DNA from 3 places in the Tomitella gaofuii genome. Region 1 is predicted to be linked to each of the others. Evidence: riboswitches for the same ligand, from Rfam matches in the RefSeq annotation. Region 1 holds a riboswitch; each other region holds the start of a gene.
What was found. Region 1 has a riboswitch for cobalamin ahead of H4F70_RS17340 (VWA domain-containing protein). Riboswitches for the same ligand answer to the same signal wherever they lie in the genome.
Positions count from the first base shown of each region.

Region 2: linked by a shared signal. The riboswitch ahead of H4F70_RS16460 (FecCD family ABC transporter permease) and the one ahead of H4F70_RS17340 (VWA domain-containing protein) in region 1 are both predicted to bind cobalamin.
Region 3: linked by a shared signal. The riboswitch ahead of metE (5-methyltetrahydropteroyltriglutamate--homocysteine S-methyltransferase) and the one ahead of H4F70_RS17340 (VWA domain-containing protein) in region 1 are both predicted to bind cobalamin.

Region 1 is NZ_CP059900.1:3,731,980-3,736,521, reverse strand. Features, by position in the region: gene H4F70_RS17340 (VWA domain-containing protein) at 1-1,836, opposite strand, end outside; cobalamin riboswitch at 1,898-2,104, opposite strand; gene cbiE (precorrin-6y C5,15-methyltransferase (decarboxylating) subunit CbiE) at 2,162-3,430, shown strand; gene H4F70_RS17330 (cobalt-precorrin-4/precorrin-4 C(11)-methyltransferase) at 3,427-4,182, shown strand; gene H4F70_RS17325 (methyltransferase domain-containing protein) at 4,216-4,542, shown strand, end outside.
Region 2 is NZ_CP059900.1:3,537,692-3,542,233, forward strand. Features, by position in the region: gene H4F70_RS16445 (hypothetical protein) at 1-576, opposite strand, end outside; gene H4F70_RS16450 (GAF and ANTAR domain-containing protein) at 798-1,595, shown strand; gene H4F70_RS16455 (GAF and ANTAR domain-containing protein) at 1,649-2,404, shown strand; cobalamin riboswitch at 2,454-2,690, shown strand; gene H4F70_RS16460 (FecCD family ABC transporter permease) at 2,873-3,901, shown strand; gene H4F70_RS16465 (ABC transporter ATP-binding protein) at 3,946-4,542, shown strand, end outside.
Region 3 is NZ_CP059900.1:1,485,445-1,489,986, forward strand. Features, by position in the region: gene mftG (mycofactocin dehydrogenase MftG) at 1-841, shown strand, start outside; gene H4F70_RS06980 (SgcJ/EcaC family oxidoreductase) at 889-1,284, opposite strand; cobalamin riboswitch at 1,508-1,691, shown strand; partial or broken gene metE (5-methyltetrahydropteroyltriglutamate--homocysteine S-methyltransferase) at 1,888-4,148, shown strand; gene H4F70_RS06990 (DUF2339 domain-containing protein) at 4,278-4,542, opposite strand, start outside.

The DNA of each region.
Region 1 (4,542 bases):
GTTCGTCGGCGGCAGGACCACGGACGCGGAATCGCCGCGGAAGGTCACCAGCCCGACGGTGTCCCGGCGTCGGTACGCATCCAGCAGCAGCGACAGCACCGCGGCCTTGACCTGCTCCATCCGCGTGCGTGCCGCCATCGACCCCGACGCGTCCACGCACAGCAGCACCAGGTTGGTCTCCCGGCCCTCGACGATCTTGCGGCGCAGGTCGGCCGGGGTGATCCGGGCACCTGGCGCGGAGTCGGCCGATCCGCGCACGCTTTCGTCAGCCGCGCGCCGATTCCCCCGGCGTGTCGCGGGAAACGGTGCTCGGCTCGGGGGCTGCGGACCGGCAAGGTCCCCCCGGCGCACTACGGCCGCGCGGATCGTGGCCGGCAGGTGCACCGGTGCGGGGTCCGCGGCGGAGGCGCTCCGGCGTGCCCCCACGGTGCGGCCCACCGTCGTCCGGGCCCGCGAGCGCCGCCCCGCCGCCCCGCGGCCGGCGCGCTGCGCGGCCAGCAGCCGGGCGCGGAACGGTGCGCCGGCGGGGGCGAGCGCGCGCTCGGCAGGCGTGCCCGAATCGCGATCGGCATGGTCATCTGCACCGCCGTCGGTGCGGGGTCGCTGTTCCGCGGAGCCGTCGTCAGCCGGTTCCGGCGCCCCGCCGCCCGGGCCGTCGTCTTCAGGGCCCCCGTCCTCAGGGCCCCCGTCCTCAGGGCCCCCGCCCTCAGGGCCCCCGCCCTCAGGGCCGTCCCCGCCCTCGGGGCCCTCCCCGCCTTCTGGGCCGTCCTCGCCCGGTCCGTCGTCCCCGGTTCCGTCATCGCCGGGGCCGTCGGGGTCCTCCGCGTCGCCCATGCCGTCCAGGAGCTCGTCCAGGCGTTCGCCGTCGGTACCCGGATCGTCGAACGGGGCCCGGCGCCGGCGGTGCGGCAGGGTGAGCCGGGCTGCGGCGGCGATGTCCTCGCGAGTGACGCCGGTGCGGCCGCACCACGCGGCGTGCGCGGCGGCGGCCTTGGCCGTCACCAGGTCCGCGCGCATCCCGTCCACGTCGAATGCTGCGCACACCTCGGCGATCGCCGTGAGCGCCGCGTCGCCCAGCACCACCGATCCGACGCGCTCCCGGGCGCCGGCGATGCGCCGCGCCAGCTCCGACTCGGCGTCCGCCCACCGTGCGGCGAAGCCTGCCGGGTCGGCGTCGAAGGCCAGGCGCCGGCGCACGATCTCGGCGCGCACCGCGGCATCACGCGGCGCGGCCACGTCCACCGCCAGACCGAACCGGTCCAGCAGCTGCGGCCGCAGCTCGCCCTCCTCGGGATTCATGGTGCCCACGAGCACGAACCGCGACGCATGGCTGATCGAGACGCCGTCGCGCTCCACCGAGGTGCGGCCCATCGCGGCCGCGTCGAGCAGCAGGTCCACCAGGTGGTCGTGCAGCAGGTTGACCTCGTCGACGTACAGCACCCCGCGGTGGGCGCGCGCCAGCAGTCCGGGCTCGTACTCGGCGCCCTCACCAGAGAGTGCCTTGCCCAGGTGCAGCGACCCGGTGACACGGTCCTCTGCGGCGCCCACCGGCAGCTCCACCAGGCGCGCGGGGCCTGCCGTGGCCGGGGCGTCCGTGGCGTGCGGGCCGTCGGGGCAGGCGGGGTCCGGCGCGGCCGGGTCGCAGGCGAACCGGCAGCCGTCGACGGACAGGACCGGGGGCAGCAGCGCCGCCTGAGCGCGCACCGCCGTCGACTTCGCCGTGCCCTTCTCGCCGCGCACCAGCACCCCGCCGATCGCAGGCGAGACGGCGGTGAGCGTGAGCGCCAGCTGCAGATCGTCGGCGCCGACGAGGGCGCTGAACGGATAGACGTGCACTGTGGGACCTCCGCAGGCTTCCGCTGGGACGTGGTTCGCGGCTGCGGCGTGGGCGCTGCAGCCGGGCAGACGCACGAGGGCCGGTATTCGGACTTCCTGGTCGAGCGCCTCGGACCGCCTTCCCGGACCGGTGGTCCAGTGGCTGCACGGCGTGCGTGGTCGTCGGCTCCCAGGTCACCGCAGCGGGCCTGTGCCGGATTCGCACCGGCTTCCCGTTTACCCCCGCACGCCGTGACGGCCGCGGGGCACCTCCGGGCGAGCTGCCATCGACGACCCTAACCCCGCCGCGCCTGGAGCGCTCCACCGCGGTCTAGGGTTCTGCGCCATGGGTCCGGAGTCGAGGGTGCGGGTGACGGTGGTGGGCGTCGGAGCGGGCGGCTGGGCGAGCGTCGATCCCGCGGGGCGCGGCGCCGTGCACCGCGCGGACGTGCTGCTGGGCGGGCCGCGCCACCTGGCGATGGTGCCGGACGCCGCAGCGCCCGCCGCGATCCGCGAAACCTGGCCGTCGCCGCTGCTCGACGGGCTGGACGCGCTGCTCGAGCGGCACGACGGCAGGAACGTCGTCGCGCTCGCATCGGGTGACCCGATGGTCTCCGGCATCGGGTCCACGCTGGTGCGCCGGCTGGGGCCGGATGCGGTGCGCGTGCTCCCGGCGGTGTCGTCGGCGGCGCTGGCCCGCGCGCGGATGAGCTGGCCGGCCGAGGGCTGCGCGGTCGTGACGCTGGTGGGCCGCGGCACGGACCGCCTGCGCCGGCACCTGGCGCGTGGGCGGCGGCTGATCGTGCTCACAGGGGACGCCGACGGCCCTGCGGCCGTGGCCCGGGTGCTCGTCGACGAGGGCTTCGGCGCGTCGGCCATGACGCTGCTGGCGGAGCTGGGCGGGCCGGCGGAATCGCGGCGCGACGGTACCGCGGACGGCATGCTCGGCGTCGACGGTGCCGCGCTGGGGCTGGTGTGCGTCGAATGCCGTGGCGCGCGGGGATATTCGCGTGCCCCCGGGCTGCCCGACGACGCCTTCGAGAACGACGGGCAGCTGAGCCGCCGGCCGATCCGCGCCGCCGCGGTGAGCGCCCTCGCCCCGCGGCCCGGGGAGCTGCTGTGGGACGTAGGGGCGGGGGCCGGGTCGGTGGGCATCGAGTGGGCGCGCGGAGCCTCCGGGTGCCGGGCCCTCGCCATCGAGCGCGACGCGGGCCGGGCGGATGCGGTCCGCCGCAACGCCGCGCGACTGGGAGTGCCGGATCTTGTCACCGTCGTGGAGGGCGCCGCCCCGGACGCGCTCGCGGGCCTGGAGCGGCCCGACGCGGTCTTCGTCGGCGGCGGCGGCAGCCGTCCCGGGGTCCTCGAGGCGTGCTGGGCGGCGGTGCCGGCGGGCGGGCGATTGGTCGCGCACGCGGTGACCCTGGAGACGCAGGCCGTACTGGCCGAGTGGCACCGCGCGCACGGCGGTGAACTGCTTCGGTACGCGGTGGACGTGGCCGGTCCCATCGGCGCGTTCACCGGGTGGGAGCCGATGCGCCCGGTGGTGCAGTGGTGCGGCGTGAAACCAACGGCGGCGGAATCGAAGCAGGATCCGGAGGAAGGGGACCGGTCATGACAGTGCACTTCGTGGGGGCGGGCCCCGGCGCCGCCGACCTGCTCACCTTGCGGGCAGTGGACCTGCTGCGCGCCGCGCCCGTCGTGCTCTACGCGGGCACCTACCTGGACGACGCGGTGCTCGCGCACTGCCGCGACGGCGCCGCGCTCATCGACACCCAGGGCCTGGACCTGGACGCGATCATCGGCCACCTCGTCGACGCGCACCGGCGGGGACTCGACGCGGTGCGGATGTGCTCGGGCGACCCGTCGGTGTATTCGGCGCTCACCGAGCAGACCCGGCGGCTCGACGCGGCCGGCGTGCCCTGGGACGTCACCCCGGGGGTCCCCGCCTACGCCGCGGCCGCCGCTGCCCTGGGCGCCGAGCTCACGGTGCCCGGCGAGGTGCAGACGGTGGTGCTCACCCGCACCCGCGCGCGGTCCACCCCCATGCCGGAAACGGAATCCCTGCAGCGGGTGGCGGGCCTGCGGGCATCGTTGGTGCTGCACCTGGCGATCACGCGGGTGCGGGAGCTCGCCGCCGAGCTCACCGCCGAGTACGGCGCCGACTGCCCGGCCGTCGTCGTCGCCCACGCCTCGCGGCCGGGCCAGGTGGTGCTGCGCGGCACGCTCGCGACCATCGCCGGCATGGTCGAGGCCGAGGGGCTGCGCCGCACCGCCGTCATCATGGTCGGCCGGGCGATGGACCGGGGCGCGGCGGCCGCCTGCGGGCTGGACTCGCACCTGTACGACCCGCGGCGGGCGCGCGGCTGATCCGGTCCCGCATCAGGGGCTAGGCTCCGGGGTATGGCACGACCCACCCGCTGGTTCAGCGAGACCTCCGACGGCCACTCGCAGTGGTACATCGAACGCTTCCGCGCCATGGCGGCCCAGGGCGCCGACCTCGCCGGCGAGGCGCGCCTGATCGACGCCATGGTGCCCCGTGGTGCCCGCGTCCTCGACGCCGGCTGCGGCCCGGGCCGCCTCGGCGGCGAGCTCCACACCCGAGGACACGAGGTGGTGGGGGTGGATGTGGACCCGGCGCTCATCGCGGCGGCCGAACAGGACCACCCGGGGCCCACGTGGCTCGTCGGCGACCTGTCCGAGCTGGACCTGCCCGCGCGCGGCGTCACC
Region 2 (4,542 bases), 190 kb from region 1:
GTCGATATCGCCGCAGACCTCGACGACGAGCGGTGCGCCGTCCCGGCTGCCGGTGTCTCCGTCGCCGTCGCCGTCGTTACCGTCGCAGTCGCCGCCGTCAGCGTGGCTCCGCAGCAAGGCGGCGGCGCGGCCGGCGAACACGGCGGTGATCGTCTCGTCGCCGTCGGTGAATGCTCCCGCGTCGGTGGCGTACAAGCTCAGAGTCCCGAGTGCGGGGTCCTCCTCGGACAGTCCCACCGCGAGGATGCTGCCGATACCGGACCGGCGGGCGGCGGAGGTGAACTCGGGCCACCGTCCGTCCGCCGCAGTATCAGCGATGGTGATGGTGCGCGAACCGCCCGATACGAGCGGCCACGGCCGGTGCCGCGCCGTCTGCGACCGGACGAGGCCGTCGATCACCGAGTCGGTCGCGCCGTAACTCCGCACCTCCGCGTGATGCGTCGAACCTGTGATGCCCGCGTAGGCCGCGACGGGGACCGCAGCCTTGGCAGCGGCGACGAGCTGTCCTATGGCCGAGGCGAATTCGTCCTCACCGCCGGATGTGTAGCAGGACCGGATACGGGTATGCATCGGCATGGGAAACCTTCCGGTTGCCGCACTCATCTGGTCGACTACCGGGGTCCGGGGTAGTTGCCTCCATGCTGCCAGCAACGGCGTGTCCTGTCAGCCGATTGCGATCGTGACGTCCGCACAACGCACTCGTCGAGCATCCCGCACGCGATGCCGACGCTCCGGTAGCGTTGGTCCGATGCGGCCGTGGCCTGCGAAGGCCGCGGGAATACACACGCCCTTGTCGGATGGAGACTGCTGATGCGCACAGGCTCGCCGGCTCTGCGGGCGTGTTCACGGTGACTCTTCCAGGCCCCGACGGCGACGAACCGCACCCGGATCGTGCAGGCATCGCGGAGGTGCGCGCGGCTATGGCCGCCGAGCTGCGCAGCGGCGCGGGCGGGACCGGGCCGCTCGCGGTGGTCTGCGACGCCTGCGCGCGGCTGTTGCCCGTCGACGGCGCCTCGGTTTCCGCCGGCGGCGGGATAGTCGGCGGAGGCATGCGCGAGGTGCTGTACGCCAGTGATGAGACGGCGGCGGCGATCGAGTCCGTGCACGACACCCTCGGCGAAGGACCCGCGATCGAGGCGTTCACCGAGCGCCGGCCGGTGCTGGTTGCGGACCTGTCCGCCGACGCCGCACGCGGCTGGCCGGTGTTCGCCGCCGAGATCGCCCGCCGCCCCGTGGGCGCGGTCTTCGCGTTTCCGCTGCACAGCGGCGCCGCAATAGCGGGCACGATGAGCCTGTACCGGCGCAGCCCCGGCTGGTTGACCCCGGCCGATCTCGCCACCACTTTGCGGCTGGTGGATCTGGCCACCGCGGCCCTGCTCGCAATAGCATTGGGAGATGAGCGCCTCGAAGACCTGTCATTGCCGCGGGCGGTGGTGCACCAGGCCGCCGGCATGCTCGTGTCCGCGCACCGCATCGGTGTCGACGAGGCGATGGCGCGCATGCGCGGACACGCCTTCGCCGCCGGCATCGACATCGCCGACGTCGCCGCCGAGATCACCACCGGACGCCTGCCGCCGGAGGCCATCACGCAGTGACCCGACACGCTCCCCGTACCGTTCGCCGTCGATCGTCAACGTCAGGACCCGCCATGGACATCCCCTCACCGCGCGGCCGCGAGTCGCGCCTCGTCGACGCATTCGTCGAGATGGCCGACACGCTCGTCGACGACTTCGACACAGTCGAACTACTGCACCGGCTCACCGAATACTGCGTCGAACTGCTCGGCGTCGCCGAGGCCGGGATGCTGCTCGCCGACCAACGCGGCAGCCTGCAACTGGTGGCATCGTCGGCCGAGCGCACCGAACTGCTCGAATTGTTCCAGCTGCAGGTCAACGAGGGGCCGTGCGTGGACTGCTTCCGCACCGGAAGCCCGGTGTCCGTGGCCGACCTGGCGGCGACCGCCGGCCGCTGGCCGACATTCACCCCGGAAGCACTCAGAGTCGGATACTGCAGCGTGCACACCGTGCCGTTGCGGCTGCGCGACCAGACCATCGGGGCGTTGAACCTCTTCGGCACGACCCCCGGCACATTGTCCGAGGCGGACCAGCATGTGGCCCGCGCGCTGGCGGAGACCGCCACGATCGGGATCCTGTCCGAGCGGGCCATCCGGCACGGGGAGGTGCTCACCGAGCAGCTCCAGACGGCGCTCAACAGCCGGGTGATCATCGAGCAGGCCAAGGGTGTGCTCGCCCACGCCGGGGATCTGCCCATCGACGAGACGTTCGCCGTGCTGCGCGACTACGGCCGCGCCCGTCGGACACGGCTGACCGACATCGCGCGGCAGCTCGTCACCGGCGCCCTGGACACCGCGGCGGTCCTGGACGCCGGCGAGCACGCACGCTGAGCCGGATCCTCCGACCCGCGTCTCCGACCGTCGCACTGCGGCTGCTGCTAGCATTCGCAGCATTGCTGGTCTGCCCGGTTCGGAAAGCTCCGAGCGCCGGGCGGGGCAAGAGGGAATCCGGTGTGAATCCGGAACTGGCCCGCAGCGGTATACGGGAACGACCGTCGTCAACAGCACTGGGAGCGCACACGCGTCCGGCGTGATGCCACTGGGAAGCGGCGACCATTAGGCCGTGCGTCAGCACACGCCCGTGAGTCCGAAGACCTGCCAGCACACCGCGCGGAGACCGCGTGCGGTGACCGACGGCGTCGAGGAGCACGCCGGGTCCGCCTCGCCGGCAGCCGTTGTGCGCCGGCGCGCCGCCCCGTGCCCTCACGCCTGGACCAGGCGAGGACACCGACGATGCTGGACACGGCACCATCCGCGCGCCGCCGCGGCGGCGTGACGCGCGGCTTCACAGCTCCTGCAATGCGCACTGCGGCCTGGGTGGCCGCCCTCACCGTGGTGCTCGCGGCGTCCGCGGTGGCGGCGGTGGGCATGGGCACCGTGCCCATCAGCTGGTCCGAGACCCTCCACTACCTGCACGCCTTCGTCACCGGCGACATCATCACGGCCGACGAGGTGACCCGGTACCGCATCATCGCCGACACCCGTCTGCCGCGCGTCCTGCTGGCGATCGTCGTCGGCGCGGGCCTGTCCATGGTGGGCGTGGCGGTGCAGGCGATGGTGCGCAATGCGCTCGCCGACCCGTTCGTCCTGGGCATCTCGTCCGGCGCCGCGGTGGGGGCCACCTCGGTGATCCTGTTCGGCACGCTCGCCGTGCTGGGAGCCGCGGCCGTCTCGCTGGCCGCGTTCGCCGGGGCCCTCGTCGCCACCGTCCTCGTCTACGTCGCGGCCCGCACCCGCGAGGGCCTGTCGCCGCTGCGCCTCGTCCTCACCGGCACCGCCATGGCCTACGGGTTCTCCGCCGTCACCACGGTGATGATCTTCGTGTCCCCCCGCGGCGAGGACGCCAAGTCGGTGATGTTCTGGCTGCTGGGCAGCCTGGCGTCGGCCCGCTGGTCGTCCCTGCCGATCGCCGCCGCGGTGACGGTGTGCGGCGGCCTGCTCCTGGCCGTGTGGTCGCCCAAGCTCAACGCGCTGGTCATGGGCGACGACGTCGCGAGCGGCCTCGGCCTGCACGCACAGCGCTTCCGCGTGTACTTGTTCGTGGTGTGCGCGGCGATGACCGGGACGCTGGTCGCGATCGTGGGGGCCATCGGTTTCGTCGGCCTCGTCGTGCCCCACGTGACGCGCATGCTCGTCGGCGCCGACCACACCCGCGTCCTCGCCGTCGCCCCGGTCCTGGGCGCGGTGTTCATGGTGTGGGCGGACGTGCTCAGCCGCACCGTCGTCGCCCCCGCGGAGCTGCCCATCGGCGCCATCACCGCGTTCGTCGGCGTGCCCACGTTCATCCTGCTCATGCGCGCCCGCCGCTACACGTTCGGCGGCACATGATCCGGCCCGCACCCCGCCGAGACCCATCATGGAAGGACGGCCGCATGGATCTGACCATCGAGGACCTCACCGTGGAGGTCTCCGCGAAGACACTGGTCCGCGACGTCGGCCTGAGCGCGCGCCACGGCGAGGTGGTCGGCCTCGTCGGGCCCAACGGCAGCGGCAAGTCGACGATCCTCAAGTGCTGCTACCGCGCGCTGCGCCCCACCGCGGGCCGGATCCTGCTGGGCGATGCGGACTTGCGGGGCATGACGATGCGGGAGAGCGCGCTGCGCCTGGCAGCCCTGAGCCAGCAGTCGAGCGTGGAGTTCGGCTTCACCGTCGACGAGGTGGTGGCCACCGGGCGCCTGCCGCACACCGGGCTGCTGGGCCGCGACGCGGCGGACGCACGCCAGGTCATCGTGGACGCGCTGCGCACCGCCGGCGCCGGGCACCTGTCCGGGCGGCCGTTCCTCGAGCTGTCCGGCGGGGAACGCCAGCGGGTGCTCATCGCCCGGGCCCTGGCCCAGCAGCCGCGGGTGCTCATCCTCGACGAGCCGACCAACCACCTGGACGTCAAGCACCAGATCGACGTGCTGCGCAGGGTGCGCGAGCTGGGGATCACCGTCGTGACCGCGCTGCACGACCTCAACCTGGCCGCG
Region 3 (4,542 bases), 2.1 Mb from region 1:
CGTCTGGACGGGGACGACGGTGCGGGCGCTGCGGATGTCGGCGGGCGCGGTGCGGGCCGTGCAGGTGCTCCGGGACGGCGGGTTGCTGGAGGTGCAGGCGTACAACGTGGTGCTGGCCGCGGGGGCCATCGAGACGCCGGCCCTGCTGTGGCGCTCGGGGATCGGCGATCCGCGGATGCTCGGCGCGGCCGCCGTGCACGCGCTGCCCGGGGTGGGGCGCGAGTTCTCCGACCACCCGGAGATCACGATCCCCTACAAACCGGCCCCGCCGGTCGGCGATCCGGTCTCGGGCGAGCGGGCCGCGCCACCGATCCTCGAGGCCTGCCTCAACCTCGATACCGGCGACGGTGCGGTGGAGATCCGCCCGTACACGGCGTCGTTCGGCGACGCGGTGCCCGGGAATCCGCCGATGCCGCCGGTGCTGGGCGCCGCGCTCATGGCGCCGTGGGGGAGGGGCCGGATGGTTCCGCACCCTGCCGACCCGTGCGGGGCGCCCCGGATCGAACACCACTATCTATCGGACCCGCGGGACGAGGCGGCCGCCGCGGCGGCGGTGGACCTGGCTCGCGGGCTGCTCGACGCGTCGGGGATGGGCACGCCGATCGACGGAATGCCGGCGAACCTGGGCACCTCGCAGCATCTCAGCGGCACGTGCCCGATGGGTACCGATCCCGGCACCGCAGTGGTGGATCCGCGTTGTCGCGTGCACGGGATCGGCGGGCTCTCCATCGCAGACACCTCGGTGTTCCCGCGCGTGCCCAGCCGGGGACCGCATGCCACGGCGGTGATGCTCGCCGAACGCGCGGCGGAGTTCGTCGCGTCCGGGCTCCGCGTTCCGTGACGGCCCGCCGGTGAAACGCCCGCTGCGCCGTCCGGCCGGTGCGCTCCTCAGCGCGGCCGGACGACCCGGTAGTCCGAGGTGTGCCAGAAGGCCCGCATGCTCGTGATCCGTGCATCGTCGTCGAAGGTCATGACGTCGATGGGGGTCACCTCGACGGTGCGCTCCGGCAGAGTCGTGGTGATGCGGAACCGGAACGCGGCGCTGTCGCCGGAGATGCGGCAGTCGAGCAGCTCGGATTCATTGCGGTAGCCGGCGGACTTCGCGTAGAAGTCGGCGATGTCGTCCCTCCCCCGGTGCGGCTCCGTGCCCACGGGGTCCTCCACCGTCGCGTCGGGTGCATACAGGGCGAGCACGGCGTCGGGGTCGGTGGCGCCGACGGCGTCGACGTAGGACTGGACTGTCGCGCGGATGGCATTGCGCTTCGCGGAATCGTCGACGGCCACTGTTCCTCCTGCATGCTGCGGCGGATGCTGTCACGCTCGACGTTATTCCAGGCGGGACGTGTTTGCGATGGACACGCCGGGGAACCAGCGGACGAATTCCGAGGACGATATTCCGCCGTCGGGTGTCGGCCGACCGGGTCCCGGTTGTATGCTGATCCGTGCAGCTGGTTCGTCCGGCCGGTCACGAGGAGCCCCGAAGGCCGAGCCGGACGTCGAAGCCCCGCGCCGCATCGGCGCAGGCGGTGAGAGGGAACCCGGTGGAAATCCGGGACTGTCCCGCAGCGGTGAGTGGGAACGAAACCCGCCATGGAGCACTGGGCGCACGCCCGGGAAGCGGTGGGCAGTAGGTGGCGGCGGTGTGCCGCGGGCCCGCGAGTCCGAAGACCTGCCGGTTGCGACGGGCACGCCGTGCCCGTCGGGCCACCGCCTCGGGGAATGGGCGTGTCGACCGGTTCGTGTCACAGTGCAGGACAACGTGCACGGTAGCGGGGCTGGGTGGGATCCACAGCCGGATCCGCGCCGCAGTCCGGTGCTGCCAGGGGCTCGAGGCGTGTGCGCGTACCGCCGGCGGTGGCGACATCGACGTTCGTACTGGAGATACACGTGGACACCACTTTCACCGCAACTGTCCTGGGTTCCCCCCGCATTGGGCCACGGCGAGAGCTCAAGAGGGCTGTCGAGGCCTACTGGGCGGGACGCATCGAAGCCTCCGAACTGCTGACGACGGGCGCGGGGCTGCGCGCGGACATGTGGGAGCAGCAGCGGGCCGCCGGTCTCGACGCGATTCCTGTCGGCACCTTCTCCCACTACGACCAGGTGCTGGACACCGCCGTCATGCTCGGAGCGCTGCCGGAGCGGGTCTCGGACATCGACGACCCGCTCGATCGCTATTTCGCGGCGGCCCGTGGCACCGGCACGGTGGCGCCGCTGGAGATGACCAAGTGGTTCGACACCAACTATCACTACCTGGTCCCGGAGATCACCCCGCAGACGCGATTCGCCCTGGATCCGTCCCAGCTTCTCGGTGAGCTCGCTGAAGCGCATGCGCAGGATGTGCCGGCGCGGCCCGTGGTGATCGGGCCGGTCACCTTCCTGCTGCTGTCCAAGAAGGTCGGCGGTGCAGGATCACTGCTGGATCGCGTGGACGAACTGCTGCCGTTGTATGCCGAATTGCTGGGTCTGCTCGCCCAGGCGGGTGCGGAGTGGGTGCAGATCGACGAACCCGCTCTGGCGGCCGACCGTACCGCCGACGAGATCGCCGTCGTACGCCGTGTGTACGACGAGCTCGCCGCAGTGGTGCGGCGTCCTGCGATCCTGGTCGCGTCCTACTTCGGGAGTCTGGGCGATGCGCTGCCGGCGCTCACGGCCACGGGGATCGACGGCATCGCCGTCGATCTGGTCGCCGGCGCGGACGCGCTCGCGGCGGTGCCGGGCCTGGCCCGCAAGCATGTGGTGGCCGGCGTGGTCGACGGGCGCAACGTGTGGCGCACCGACCTCGAGCGTGCGCTCGGCACGCTCGTCACGCTGCTGGGCAGCGTCGGCTCGCTGGCCGTGTCCACGTCGTGCTCGCTGCTGCACGTGCCCTACACGCTCGACGCGGAGACCGGCCTCGACGAGCCGCTGCGTTCGTGGCTCGCGTTCGGTGCGGAGAAGACCGTGGAGGTCGCGACGCTGGCGGCGGCCTTGCGTCAGGGGCGCGACGCCGTGGCGGACGCCGTCGACGAGGGCCGGGCCGCGGTGCGGTCGCGGCGCGAGGATCCGCGCCTGCACGACCAGTCGCTGCGCGCGCGGATCGACGCGCTGACCGCGGGGACGAGGGGAAGGGGTGGGGCCGACGCCCGCAGGAAGGCCCAGCGCGGACTCGGTCTGCCGTTGCTGCCGACCACGACGATCGGTTCCTATCCGCAGACGCGGGAAATCCGCGTCGCGCGGGCCGAGCTGCGCAAGGGTGTCATCGACGGCGCGGAGTACCGCCGCCGCATGCAGTCCCAGATCGCCGAGGTCGTTGCGCTGCAGGAGGAGCTGGGGCTGGACGTGCTCGTGCACGGGGAGCCGGAGCGCAACGACATGGTGCAGTACTTCGCCGAGCAGCTGGGCGGATTCTTCGCGACAGAGAACGGCTGGGTCCAGTCCTACGGCAGCCGGTGCGTGCGCCCGCCGATCCTCTACGGCGACGTGCGGCGGCCGGCGCCGATGACGACCGAGTGGATCACCTACGCCCAGTCGCTCACCGCCAAGCCCGTGAAGGGGATGCTCACCGGTCCGGTGACGATCTTGGCGTGGTCGTTCGTGCGTGACGACCAGCCGCTGGCGGAGACCGCGGACCAGGTGGCGCTGGCGATCCGGGACGAGACGGTGGACCTGCAGGCCGCGGGCATCAGGATCATCCAAGTGGACGAGCCGGCCCTGCGGGAACTGCTGCCGCTGCGGGCCGCCGACCAGCAGGACTACCTCGACTGGGCGGTGGGGGCGTTCCGCCTGGCCACCTCCGGCGTGGCCGACTCCACCCAGATCCACACGCACCTGTGCTATTCGGAGTTCGGCGAGGTCATCGGCGCCATCGCCGGGCTCGACGCGGACGTGACGTCCCTCGAAGCGGCCCGCTCGCACATGGAGGTGCTCGGCGACCTCAACGCGGTGGTTCGACCTGGGCGTGGGGCCCGGGGGTGTACGACATCCACTCGCCGCGCGTGCCGGGCGTCGACGAGATCGCGTCGCTGCTCACAGAGGCGCTGGCGGCGGTGCCGGCGGAGCGCCTGTGGGCCAACCCCGATTGCGGGCTCAAGACCCGCGGCGTGGCGGAGACCAAGGAGTCGCTGCGCAACCTCGTCGAGGCGGCGCGGAGCGTGCGGGCCGGGCTCTAGGCGGGACCTGTTGTCGCCGGCGTGCCGGCCGATCGCCTGCGGGCATCTCCGATCCGCGCACCTCGGCGCCATCCGAGCGCCTGTTCCCCTGATCCCCGGGGGAACGGGTGCTCGGATCGGGCATTCTGATCAGTGTTTCCGGGAGCCGGAGGCGGCGGCGGGCTGTCGGTCCGGCCCCTCGCCGGTGTGCCGCTGGGTGTAGGCGACGCCGAGGGCGAGCAGCACCAGCCCGGCGGCGACGAACGCGATCACCCGGAACATTCCGTTCAACGCCGCAAGATCGAACAGCAGCAGCTTCGCGACCCCTGCGGCGGCCACGACGAGCCCGGTGGCGAGGACGACGGTCCGCGCACGCCCCTCCGCCGAGCGCGCCCACAGGAGGGCTGCCGCGGCG